2 regions of the Streptomyces sp. NPDC046716 genome follow, and region 2 is predicted to be linked to the other one. Evidence: riboswitches for the same ligand, from Rfam matches in the RefSeq annotation. Region 2 holds a riboswitch; the other holds the start of a gene.
The links. A riboswitch is a leader RNA that binds a small molecule or an ion and turns the genes downstream of it on or off. The one in region 2 is predicted to bind glycine.
Positions count from the first base shown of each region.

Region 1: linked by a shared signal. The riboswitch ahead of gcvT (glycine cleavage system aminomethyltransferase GcvT) and the one ahead of gcvP (aminomethyl-transferring glycine dehydrogenase) in region 2 are both predicted to bind glycine.

Region 1 covers NZ_JBEYYU010000034.1:42,773-49,092, forward strand. Annotated here, with positions in the region: gene gcvH (glycine cleavage system protein GcvH) at 1-117, opposite strand, end outside; gene gcvT (glycine cleavage system aminomethyltransferase GcvT) at 173-1,300, opposite strand; glycine riboswitch at 1,439-1,536, opposite strand; gene ABZ930_RS24555 (AAA family ATPase) at 1,641-2,315, shown strand; gene ABZ930_RS24560 (enhanced serine sensitivity protein SseB) at 2,408-3,241, shown strand; gene ABZ930_RS24565 (enhanced serine sensitivity protein SseB C-terminal domain-containing protein) at 3,376-4,176, shown strand; gene ABZ930_RS24570 (ABC transporter permease) at 4,574-5,578, shown strand; gene ABZ930_RS24575 (ABC transporter substrate-binding protein) at 5,686-6,320, shown strand, end outside.
Region 2 covers NZ_JBEYYU010000064.1:33,251-39,570, reverse strand. Annotated here, with positions in the region: gene ABZ930_RS34090 (FHA domain-containing protein) at 1-395, shown strand, start outside; gene ABZ930_RS34085 (MerR family transcriptional regulator) at 423-1,157, shown strand; gene ABZ930_RS34080 (bifunctional nuclease family protein) at 1,244-1,717, shown strand; gene ABZ930_RS34075 (MerR family transcriptional regulator) at 1,924-2,544, shown strand; gene ABZ930_RS34070 (DNA polymerase IV) at 2,591-3,952, shown strand; gene ABZ930_RS34065 (PRC-barrel domain-containing protein) at 4,017-4,391, opposite strand; glycine riboswitch at 4,506-4,602, shown strand; gene gcvP (aminomethyl-transferring glycine dehydrogenase) at 4,787-6,320, shown strand, end outside.

The DNA of each region.
Region 1 (6,320 bases), on a different contig from region 2:
GATGTCACCGAGCGCGTTGGCCGCGTGCTCCGTGATACCGACCGTGGCGACGCCGTCCTCGGTGGCCGACAGCCACTCGTGTTCCTTGCTGTAGCGCAGCTGCTGGGGGTTGCTCATGAGGCGAATTCTCCTGTACGGGGGAGGGTGCTGATGACGGCGGGGCTGGTGAGGGTCACTTCTGGCGCTTGTAGAACGGCAGAGCCACGACCTCGTACGGCTCGTGCGTACCGCGGATGTCGACGCCGACACCCGTCGTGCCCGGCGTGGCGTGCGAGGGGTCGACGTACGCGATGGCGATCGGCTTGCCGAGCGTCGGGGACGGGGCGCCGGAGGTGATCTCGCCGATCACCCGGCCGTCGGCGACGACGGACATGCCGGCGCGCGGGACGCGGCGGCCCTCGGCGATCAGGCCGACCAGCTTGCGGGGCGGGGCGGTCTCGGCGCGCTCGGCGGCGGCCGCCAGGGCGTCGTGGCCGACGAAGTCATCGCCGTGGGACGTCTTCTCGAACTTGACGACGCGGCCGAGACCGGCGTCGAACGGGGTCAGCTCCGTGGTCAGCTCGTGCCCGTACAGCGGCATGCCCGCCTCCAGGCGCAGCGTGTCCCGGCAGGACAGGCCGCACGGCACGAGGCCGTACTCGGCGCCCGCGTCGGTCAGCGCCCGCCACAGCTTCTCGGCGTCGGCCGGGGCGACGAACAGCTCGAAGCCGTCCTCGCCGGTGTAGCCGGTGCGGGCGATGAGCGCCTCGACGCCCGCGACGGTGCCGGGCAGGCCCGCGTAGTACTTGAGCCCGTCCAGGTCGGCGTCGGTGACGGACTTCACGATGGCGGGGGAGTTCGGGCCCTGCACGGCGATCAGCGCGTACGCGTCCCGGTCGTCGCGCACCTCGGCGTCGAACCCGGCGGCGCGCTCGGTCAGCGCGTCGAGCACGATCTGGGCGTTGCCCGCGTTGGCGACGACCATGTACGTGGTCTCCGCGAGGCGGTAGACGATCAGGTCGTCGAGGATGCCGCCGTCGGCGCGGCAGATCATCGTGTAGCGGGCGCGGCCGACGCCGACGGAGCCGATGTTGCCGACGAGCGCGAAGTTGAGCAGGTCCACGGCCTGGGCGCCGGTGACGGTGATCTCGCCCATGTGGGACAGGTCGAAGAGTCCGGCCTGCGTCCGTACGGCGTTGTGCTCGTCGCGCTCACTGCCGTAGCGCAGGGGCATGTCCCAGCCGGCGAAATCGGTCATCGTGGCGCCGAGCGACCGGTGCAGGGCGTCGAGCGCGGTCAGGCGGGAAGGCGTAGGGCTCATTGCTGGTGCTCCAGGGCATGACGGCGAGGGCGAAGTGTCCTCCCCATCTGTCATCGGAACCTGAGAGGTTCGCCCCGGGGGGCTTGCACCTTGGGTGGGGCCGCCGTACGAGACGGTCGGCCCGCTTTTCAGATGTGCCTCGCCCGCGCGGTTCGGGGCCTGAGAGATTCAAGGGAGGGACTTGCTCCTTCGGCGCCCAGGTCACTGTGTGCCTGGAACTCTCCCGCGCGGATTCAAGCGGCCTGTATGCAGTTGGCGCGCACATCATTGCATGTCCGGGGAACGGGGAAACAGATCGGAGGGCATTACCTACTCTTTACACTTGGTGGGGAGAAGTGGCGTGACCGGAACGGGGAGGACGATCACGGTGCACAAGGAGTTGGCGGGGGCGTACGCGACCACGGCGCCGGCGGTGGCGGGGGTGCGCGTTCCCCGGCAGCGCTCGGTGCGGGACCTGCGGGGGCGCGGCGGCCGCACCCCGCGCCGGATCGGCTTCGCGGCGGGTGACCTGGTGGTGCTGTCGGGGCTGCCGGGCAGCGGGAAGTCCACGCTGATGCGGCGCGTGGTCACCGTGGTGCGGATCGACTCCCAGGACGCCCGGGAGCGCTGGGCCGCCCGGATGCCGCGCTGGGTGCCGTACGCGCTCTACCGGCCGCTGGTCCGCGTCGCGCACTACGCGGGCCTGCGCCGCGCCATGCGCACCGGCGCCAGCGTCGTCGTGCACGACTGCGGCACCCAGGCCTGGGTGCGCCGCTGGGTGACGCGGACGGCCGGGCGGCGTGGCGCGGCCGTCCATCTGATCCTGCTCGACGTGACGCCCGACCTGGCCCTGGAGGGGCAGCGCGATCGCGGCCGCGGCGTCTCGCGGTACGCGTTCGCCCGGCACCGCAGGGCGGTCACCGCGCTCGTCACGTCGACGGAGTCCGGGGACCTGCCGGCCGGCATCGAGTCGGCGGTGCTCCTCGACCGCGCCGCGTCCGACGCACTCGGCGGAATCACGTTCCTGGAGCCCTGAGACCGAGGGGGAGTCCCCTCGGCGGTACCGCCGAACGGGTTATCGTCGGCCCGGACCGTATGGCAGGGGCAGAGCAGAGGTTGAAGGCAGCTATGGAGACGCCGGGCATCCCGGAGCAGGGGCACGAGCACTACGCGCAGGGCGAGGGCGATGCGCACGCCCACCCGCAGCCGCAGCACAGCTGGCCCGCGAACGAGGTGGAGGAGGTCCTCTCCGCGGCGCTCGGCCGCCCCGAGGCCGGCGGCCGCATCGTCGAGGTGCTCGGCCGCGGCCATCTGTGGATCCCGCTGCCCAAGGGCGGCGGCCCGGCCAGCCGGGACCTCGATCTGCCCACCCTGGAGATCGAGGGCCAGGCCTACGTGCCCGTCTTCAGCTCCGAGCACGAGTTCATGCGGGTCACCGGCGGCCGGATGGACTGCACGGTGGCCCCGGCGGTGGAGTTCGCCCGCGGGCTGCCGCCGCAGGTCGGCCTCGCCGTGAACCCGGACGGCACCATCGGCGTCCCGCTCCCGCCCCCGGCCGTCGCCGAGCTGGCCCGCGGCGGGCGCACCCCGCTGGACGGACCGGCGACCGGCGGGCGGGTCGTGCTGTCCGAGCCGGACTGGCAGGACGACCCGGTCGACCTCCTGACCGCGGTGCGCGAGGAGTTCGACGCGACCGGCGCCGTCCGCACGGCGCGCCGCTGTCTCGCGGTCGTCGAGGACGGCGCCCCGTCGCTGTTCATCGGCGTGGAACTGACGGAGCACGACGGCTCGGCGGCACCGGCGGGTCCGGCGCGGGACGTCGCGCTGGACGCGCTCGGCCGTGCGCTGGGCCGGATGCCGGTCGCCTGGCCGGTGAATCTCGTCTTCCTCGACGTCACCCAGGACCCGGTCGCCGACTGGCTGCGGACGCGTGTTCGTCCGTTCTACGCACGAGAGGTGTGACACCGTCCGTCAAGTCGGTGTCAGTAACGCCGCTTAAGCTGGTTTCATGACCTGACCGGGCGGTGTCACGCCCCCGGTGCGGGGCAATCGGGCGAAACGCAGACTGGCAGCAGTTCACGAAGGGGCGGTTACGGGTGAGTGCGTCGGGCACGGCCGCGGCCGGACAGGTCGAGCAGATGCTGCGCCAGGTGACTCCCGGGCGCTACGACGCGTACGAGGCGCTGCTCAAGGCGCTCGCCGACCCCGCGGCGGGCCAGGTCTGGATGCTGCTCTGGCACGGCCAGGCGGGCTCCCCCGACGCCCAGTACGGGAACATGGAGGTCGACGGCTTCGGGTACGCCCCCTGCGTCACCTCCGCCCAGGAGCTCTCCGCCTCCGGCTGGTCGCGCGCGTACGAGGTGGTCGGCGGCGTCGACGCGGCCCGCACGCTCTTCCCGGACCACTACGGCCTCTGGCTCAACCCGCACGCGCCGGGCGGCGGCGTCGGCATCCCCTGGCTGGACCTGCGCCGGATCGCGGGCGGCCTCGACCGGCAGCCGGCCGGTCCGCTGCGGCTGTCCGAGCCGACGATCGACCTCCCGCAGTTCTACGCGGTCCTCGCGCAGAACGCGCACCGGACGACCGCCGTGCGCGCGCTGCGCCGCGCCTGGGTGCAGCCCGCGCTCGGCGCGCCGTACCTCGCCATCGGCCTCGACGTGTACGACACGTCGCCCGCGTCGGTGGACTCCGTGCGCGCGATGATGCAGCAGTCCATCTCGGCGGTGCCGGACGGCCTGCCGGTGTCCACGGTCGCGATGTCCGACGAGTACGACCCGGTGGCGATGTGGCTGCGGGCGAACGCCCGGCCGTTCTACGACCGCGAGGCGCATGCCGCTCCGGCCGGGCAGGCCGGTGGGGGATACGGTTATCCGCCGCCGTACGGTGCGTCGTTCTGACCGCTTTGTCCTCAAACGCCGGACGGGCTGGATCATCCGCCTGAACCTCAAGTCCTCCTCAACTCCGCGTGCGCGGCGGTCATTTCGGGAAGGGACGGGTTGGGGGAGACAAGCGCCCTCCTGGGGCCAATGTCCGACTCGCGGCCTCTTCGGCCCCAACTGCCCACTGTCCGCACGCCGTTGACCGCCGTCCGGATAACGGAACGCCCCAGACAGCATCACGTTTAGGCATCCTTTCCCCGTCAAGTCTGGCAACAGATCGCACACAGGTTGAAGACTCCCGCTCCAAGGGGTTCGACCTCGTGTACGAGCCCTCTGAGAACGACGGACTGAACCACGCCGCCACCAGCGGCAAGTGCGGGCCGGTCACCGCCGGTTGAGAGGGGTCCCTGCCACGATGACGGCACCATTGCACGACACGACTGCGGAGGCGGAGCCGGTCGCGTCGGTCGACGCTGCCGCGAGCCAGTCAGGCGGCAAGGTCGAAGGACGGTCGCTGAAGCAGATCGCCTGGAACCGCCTCAAGCGGGACAAGGTCGCCCTGGCCGGTGGCATCGTTGTCGTCCTCCTGATCCTGGTCGCGGTCTTCGCCCCGCTCATCGTCGGTCTGCTGGGCCATCCGCCCAACGACTTCCACCAGGACAAGCTGGACCCGCTGACCAACCTGCCCACCGGTTCGCTGGGCGGCGTCAGCGGCGACTACCTGTTCGGCGTCGAGCCCAACAAGGGCCGCGACATCTTCAGCCGCGTCGTCTACGGCGCCCGGATCTCGCTGCTCGTCGCGTTCCTCGCGGCGATCGTCGCCGTCGTGCTCGGCACGATCTTCGGCGTCGTCGCGGGCTACTTCGGCGGCTGGGTCGACTCGGTCATCAGCCGGGTCATGGACGTGCTGCTCGCCTTCCCGCAGCTGCTCTTCATCATCTCGCTGGTCTCCGTGCTCCCCGACGACCTGCTCGGGCTGACCGGCACCGGCGTCCGCGTCGCCATCCTCGTCCTGGTCATCGGCTTCTTCGGCTGGCCCTACGTCGGCCGCATCGTCCGCGGCCAGACCCTCTCACTGCGCGAGCGCGAGTACGTGGAGGCGGCCCGCTCGCTGGGCGGCGGCAGCCGGCACATCCTGCTGCGCGAACTGCTGCCCAACCTGGTGGCCCCGATCGTCGTCTACATGACGCTGATGATCCCCACCAACATCCTCACCGAGGCCGCCCTCAGCTTCCTCGGCGCGGGTGTGCGCCCGCCGACCGCCTCCTGGGGCGGCATGCTCCGCGACGCGCTCGCGACGTACGAGCACGACCCGATGTTCATGGTCTTCCCCGGTGTCACGATCTTCGTCACCGTCCTCGCGTTCAACCTCTTCGGGGACGGGCTGCGTGACGCACTCGACCCCAAGGGCACCCGCTAGGTCCCCAACAGCCCTCTTTCCACTGGCCCCTGTCGCTTCGTCAGGCGGCGCACCCGACTGGTTCCTCGGCGACTTGCCCGGACCGCGATCTCGGAGGATACGAGAAAATGCCCACAGGTATTCCCAAGCGACGGCTCGCCGCGTGCGCGGCCCTCGTCGTCGGGGCGCTGGCGGCCACCACGGCGTGCGGCGGCGGTGACGGCGACAGCAAGGACGGCGCCAAGGCGCCCGGCTTCAACGCCGCGCTGGACAAGGTCGTCAACGCGTCCACCAAGAAGGGCGGGACGCTGAAGTTCGTCGGCAAGCAGGACTTCGACTCCCTGGACCCGCAGCGCACGTACTACGGCATGACCTGGGACTTCATGCGGTACTACACCCGCACCCTGGTCACCTACGACACCAAGCCGGGCAACGGCTCCAACAAGCTGGTCGGCGACCTCGCCACCGCGCCCGCCACCGTCTCGGACGACGGCAAGACCTACACGTACAAGCTGCGTGACGGCCTGAGCTGGGAGGACGGCTCCAAGCTGACCTCCAAGGACATCAAGTACGGCATCGAGCGCATCTGGGCCACCGACGTCATCGTCGGCGGTCCCGGCTACCTGCGCTCCACCCTCGACCCCAAGGGCGAGTACAAGGGCCCGTACAAGGACAAGTCGAAGGACAAGCTGGGCCTGAAGGCGATCGAGACGCCGGACGACCAGACGATCGTCTTCCACCTGCCCAAGGCCAACGGTGACTT
Region 2 (6,320 bases):
AGTCCTACGACCCCGAGGCCACCGGTCAGACGCAGCTTCCGACGCTGTCGCCCGAGGCGCAGGCCGCGGTCGACGCGCTGCCGCTGGGCTCGGCGCTCCTGGTGGTGCGACGCGGTCCGAACTCGGGCAGCCGCTTCCTCCTCGACGGCGAGCTGACCACGGCGGGCCGGCATCCGCAGAGCGACATCTTCCTGGACGACGTGACCGTGTCGCGCCGCCACGTGGAGTTCCGTCGCCTCCAGGACGGCTCGTTCACCGTCGCCGACGTCGGCAGCCTCAACGGCACGTACGTGAACCGTGAGCGCATCGACTCGGTGACGCTGAACAACGGCGACGAGGTGCAGATCGGCAAGTACCGGCTGGTCTTCTACGCGGCGACCCAGCGAGGTATCTGACCCACCAGCGAACCGTCAGGAAGGTCCATGCTTCACACACCGAGGGGCGGTGCCGGCAGCGGCACCGCCACCGTGGACAGTCGGCTGATGAGCATCGGCACCGTACTGAACGTGCTGCGCGACGAGTTTCCCGAAGTCACGATCTCCAAGATTCGGTTCCTGGAGTCGGAGGGGCTCATCGAGCCGCAGCGGACGCCCTCGGGCTACCGCAAGTTCAGCCCGGAAGACGTCGAGCGACTCGCCCACGTCCTGCGGATGCAGCGGGACCACTACCTGCCGCTGAAGGTCATCAAGGAGCAGCTCGACGCCCTGGAGCGGGGCGAGTCCCTGCCCGTGCCCGCGCCGGGGCGGCCCGGCGACGCCGTCGCGGAGGAGAGCGGAGACGCTCCGACCGCCGCCCGCGTCGGCCGGGACGAGCTGCTCGCCGCCGCCGGGACCGACGAGGCGGAGCTCGACGAGTGGGAGTCGTACGGGCTCATCGCCCAACTGCCCGACGGCGGGTACGACGCCTCGGCGGTACTGGTCGCCGAGCTGATCGGCGAGCTCGGCCGGTTCGGGATCGGCCCGCGCCACCTGCGGGTCATGCGGGCCGCCGCGGACCGCGAGGCGGGCCTGGTGGACTCCGTCGTCGCACCGCTGAAGGTGCACCGCAACCCGCAGACCAGGACGCTCGCGCAGGCGCGCGCCAAGGAGCTCGCGGGGCTCACGGTGAAGCTGCACGCGGCACTTGTGCAGACCGCTCTCGGGGTGCGTCTTCCCTGATCGCAGGGGCGGGTGAGCGCCGTCGGCCCGGCATCCGGCGCATGCCCGACTACCCAAACCTGCCGGGCACGTCCTAGGGTTGCTGTGTGAACGAGCTCGACGTCGTAGGTGTCCGGGTCGAAATGCCCTCCAACCAGCCGATCGTGCTCCTGCGTGAAGTGGGAGGCGACCGCTACCTCCCCATCTGGATCGGACCGGGGGAGGCGACGGCCATCGCCTTCGCTCAGCAGGGCATGGCCCCCGCGCGTCCGCTGACGCACGACCTGTTCAAGGACGTGCTGGAGGCGGTCGGGCAGGAGCTCACGGAAGTACGCATCACGGACCTGCGGGAAGGCGTCTTCTACGCGGAGCTGGTGTTCGCGAGCGGCGTGGAGGTCAGCGCCCGCCCGTCGGACGCCATAGCCCTCGCCCTGCGCACCGGTACGCCGATCTTCGGCAGCGACGGGGTGCTGGACGACGCCGGGATCGCGATTCCGGACGAGCAGGAGGACGAGGTGGAGAAGTTCCGCGAGTTCCTCGATCAGATCTCGCCCGAAGATTTCGGGACGAACAGTCAGTGATCGGCAGATAGTGACCTGAGGGTCGTGAAGTGAGGCGGTCGCCTGGTGGCGGCCGCCTCGGCGCATTCGGCTAGCCTTTCCCCGCTGCGGGGTACGCGAAACCACTCTTAGGGTGATTATCACTCGGCGTGGCGAGTGTGGCGTTCGTTGACGCACCCCCAGTGACTGCTTACCGTCGACAGGGCAGGTCATAAGAGGAGGTCGGCGTGAGAAGCAGCGGCGACGGTACGGCTACGGGCGGTCCGTACACGTTTCACGGCAGCGCGGCCGATCACATTCCGCAGCGTCCGCAGGCGGTGTCTGTGGCGGCGGGAGCGGATGGCGACGCGACTTCCGAGGAGATCGGATACCGGGGACCGACCGCGTGTGCGGCGGCCGGCATCACCTATCGGCAGCTCGACTACTGGGCCAGGACCGGCCTGGTCGAGCCCAGTGTGCGGCCCGCGTACGGGTCGGGGACCCAGCGGCTCTACAGCTTCCGGGACGTCGTCGTCCTGAAGGTCGTGAAGCGGTTCCTCGACACGGGGGTCTCCCTGCAGAACATCCGGACCGCGGTGCAGCACCTGCGGGAGCGGGGTTTCCGGGACCTCGAGCGCATGACCCTCATGAGCGACGGCGCCACCGTGTACGAGTGCACGTCGCCGGACGAGGTCCACGACCTGCTCCAGGGCGGGCAGGGGATCTTCGGCATCGCGGTGGGGGTCGTCTGGCGGGACGTGGAGAGCGCGCTGTCGCAGCTGCACGGGGAGCGGGTGGACACCGGCGAGACCATCGTCAGGACGAATCCCGCGGACGAGCTCGCGAGGCGGCGCAACCGGGCCGTGTGACGGTGGTGCGGCCGCGTTGTCAGTGCCGTAGGGCAGCATCGGTGGTGTGAGAACCGCACCGACGATTCTGCATCTCGACATGGATGCCTTCTACGCCTCCGCGGAGCAGGCGGCGAAGCCCAGCCTGCGCGGGAAAGCCGTCGTCGTGGGCGGGCTCGGACCGCGCGGGGTCGTGGCCACCGCCTCGTACGAGGCGCGCAGGTTCGGGGTGCACTCCGCCATGCCGATGGGGCAGGCGCGGCGGCTCGCGCCGAACGCCGCGTACCTCGTGCCCCGGTTCCGGCTGTACCGGGAGATCAGCGAGCAGGTGATGGCCCTTCTGCGGGAGCTTTCGCCGCTCGTGGAGCCCTTGAGCCTGGACGAGGCGTTCGTCGATCTGGAGGCCGGTGAGACGGCCTGGGACGCGCGTTCCGCGGAAGCCGTGGGGCTGAAGTTGCGCGGTGACATCCGACGGGTGACCGGGCTCAGCGGATCCGTGGGGCTCGCCGTCTCCAAGATGCTCGCGAAGATCGCCTCCGAGGAGGCCAAGCCGGACGGGCTGCTGCTGATACCGCCGGGGACCGAGCGGGAGCTGCTCGGGCCGAAGTCCGTACGGATCCTGCCGGGCGTCGGGCCGGCCACCGGGGACCATCTGCGCCGGGCGGGGATCCACACCGTCGAGGAGATCGCCGAGGCGGGCGAGGACGAGCTCGTACGGATGCTGGGGAAGGCCCACGGAAGTCATCTGCACGCGATGGCGCTCGCGCGGGACGAGCGGCCGGTCGTCGCCGAGCGGGACTCCAAGTCCGTCTCCGTCGAGGACACGTACGACGTCGACATCCATGACCGGGTGCGGGTCCGCATGGAGGTGCAGCGGCTCGCCGACCGGTGCGTGGAGCGGCTGCGGGCCGCCGGGAGATCGGGGCGGACCGTGGTGCTGAAGGTGCGGCGGTACGACTTCTCGACCCTGACGCGGTCCGAGACGCTGCGCGGGCCGACCGATGATCCGGGGGTGGTCCGGGAGGCCGCCGCGCGGCTCCTCGAGGGCGTGGACACCACCGGCGGCGTGCGGCTGCTCGGAGTAGGTGTCAGCGGGCTCGCCGACTTCACGCAGGAGGACCTGTTCGCCCAGGCCGCCGCCGCTTCCGAGGAGGCGGCGGCAGCCGTGGTGGAGGAGGCCGAGGAGACGGTCGGTCCGGTCGAGGACGTGGTCGAGGAGCCTGCGGCGCGGCGATGGATGGCCGGGCACGATGTGCGGCACGCCGAGTTCGGGCGCGGGTGGGTGCAGGGGAGTGGGGTCGGGCGGGTCACCGTGCGGTTCGAGACGCCTTACTCCGTGGAGCCGGGGCGGGTGCGGACGTTCTCCGTCGACGACCCGTTGTTGGAGGCCGCTGATCCGTTGCCGCTCGTGGAGGTGGCTGCCGGGTGAGGGGGCGATCCGGGTACGCGTGGAGTGTGGCTGGTCGCGCAGTTCCCCGCGCCCCTGGCGGGGGTCAGGTCGGGTCGGTTTCCGTGCCTGCGATGTGGCCGAAGGACAGGTCCGGGTTCTCCGGGGCCGATACGTCGAGGCCGTAGTGGTGGTAGAGCTGCAGTTCCTGTTCGGGGGAGAGGTGGCGGCCCACGCCGAAGTCGGGGGCGTCCTTGATCAGGGAGCGTTCGAAGGGGACGCGCAGGGTGCCGTCGACCAGTTCGCTCGGCTCCAGGGGGACGAAGGCGTCCCGGCTGAACAGGCCGGTCCGTATGGCCGCCCACTCCGGAACGCCCGTGGCGTCGTCGAGGTAGACCTCGTCGATGGTGCCGATCTTCGTTCCGTTGCGGTCGAGCGCCTTGCGGCCGATCAGGTTGCGCGGATCGATGTCGGTCTGCACGGGCCCTCCAGCAGGTCGCAACTCGTCTGTAAGCACTACGAAAGAGCACATTGGGGAAGGCGGCCACTCGAGGGTGACGGCCAGGTCGCCGCTGGTAGGCTGGCGAATGGCTGCTGACCCCGTGCGGGAGAGTCCACCGACTGCCGTCGGAGGACGCCGAAGGAGCAAATCCTCCCCGGAATCTCTCAGGCCCCTGTACCGCACGGACGAGGTCACTCTGGAAAGCAGGGCGGGGTGCACGGTGCCCGCCCTCACCGACGGTGAAAGCCGGTGTGCCCCGTGATTCGGGCGGGCGGCCGGTGAAGCTCTCAGGTTGAGATGACAGAGGGGGAGGCCGTCCGGGCACCAGCGCCGTGGTGCCCCTCGCAGGTCGCAATGACCAGGAGGCCTCCGCCATGACCGCCCACCGCATTCCGCTCGCGCAGCTGGAACAGGGAATCCCCTTCGAACAGCGCCACATCGGTCCCGACGACGCCGCTCAGGCCAAGATGCTCGCGCAGGTCGGCTACGGCTCGCTCGACGAGCTGACGGCGGCCGCGGTGCCGGACGTGATCAAGAGCACCGAGGCGCTGGAGCTGCCCGCGGCCCGCACCGAGGCCGAGGTGCTCGAGGAGCTCCGCTCGCTCGCCGACCGCAATCAGGTGCTCGGCTCGATGATCGGGCTCGGCTACTACGGGACGTTCACGCCGCCCGTCATCCTGCGCAACGTCATGGAGAACCCCTCCTGGTACACGGCGTACACGCCCTACCAGCCGGAGATCTCGCAGGGCCGCCTGGAGGCGCTGCTCAACTTCCAGACCATGGTCGCCGAGCTGACCGGGCTGCCGACCTCCGGCGCCTCGCTGCTCGACGAGGGCACGGCCGCCGCCGAGGCCATGGCGCTGTCACGGCGCATCGGCAAGGTCAAGAACGGCGTGTACGTCATCGACGCCGACGCGCTGCCGCAGACCGTCGCCGTGATCCGGACCCGGGCCGAGCCGACCGGCGTCGAGATCGTCGTCGCCGACCTGAGCGACGGCATCCCCGCCGAGGTCGCCGAGCGCGGGGTCGTCGGTGTGCTGGTGCAGTACCCCGGTGCCTCCGGCGCGGTGCGCGACATCAAGCCCGTCATCGACCAGGCGCACGAGCTGGGCGCCATCGTCACCGTCGCCGCCGACCTGCTCGCTCTGACGCTGCTGACCTCGCCCGGTGAGCTGGGCGCGGACATCGCCGTCGGCACCACGCAGCGGTTCGGTGTGCCGATGGGCTTCGGCGGGCCGCACGCCGGTTACATGGCGGTCCGCGAGAAGTTCGCGCGCTCGCTGCCGGGCCGTCTCGTGGGCGTCTCCGTCGACGCCGACGGCAACAAGGCGTACCGCCTCGCCCTCCAGACGCGCGAGCAGCACATCCGCCGCGAGAAGGCGACCAGCAACATCTGCACCGCACAGGTGCTGCTCGCCGTCATGGCCGGCATGTACGCCGTCTACCACGGGCCCGACGGGCTGAAGTCCATCGCACGGCGCACCCACCGCTACGCCACCCTGCTGGCCGCAGGACTCACGGCGGGCGGTGTCGAGGTCGTGCACCAGGCGTACTTCGACACCGTGACCGTACGGGTGCCGGGCCGGGCCGCCGCCGTGGTGAGCGCCGCGCGGGAGAACGGGGTGAACCTGCGGCTCGTCGACGCCGACCGGGTCTCGGTCGCCTGCGACGAGACCACCACCCGCGCCCAGCTCGGCATCGTCTGGGAGGCCTTCGGCGTCGCGGGCGCCGACATCCAGGCGCTGGACGCCGCGACCGAGGACGCGCTGCCGGACGCGCGGCTGCGCGGCGACGCCTACCTGACCCACCCCGTCTTCCACCAGTACCGCTCCGAGACCGCGATGCTGCGCTACCTGCGCCGGCTCGCCGACCGCGACTACGCGCTGGACCGCGGCATGATCCCGCTCG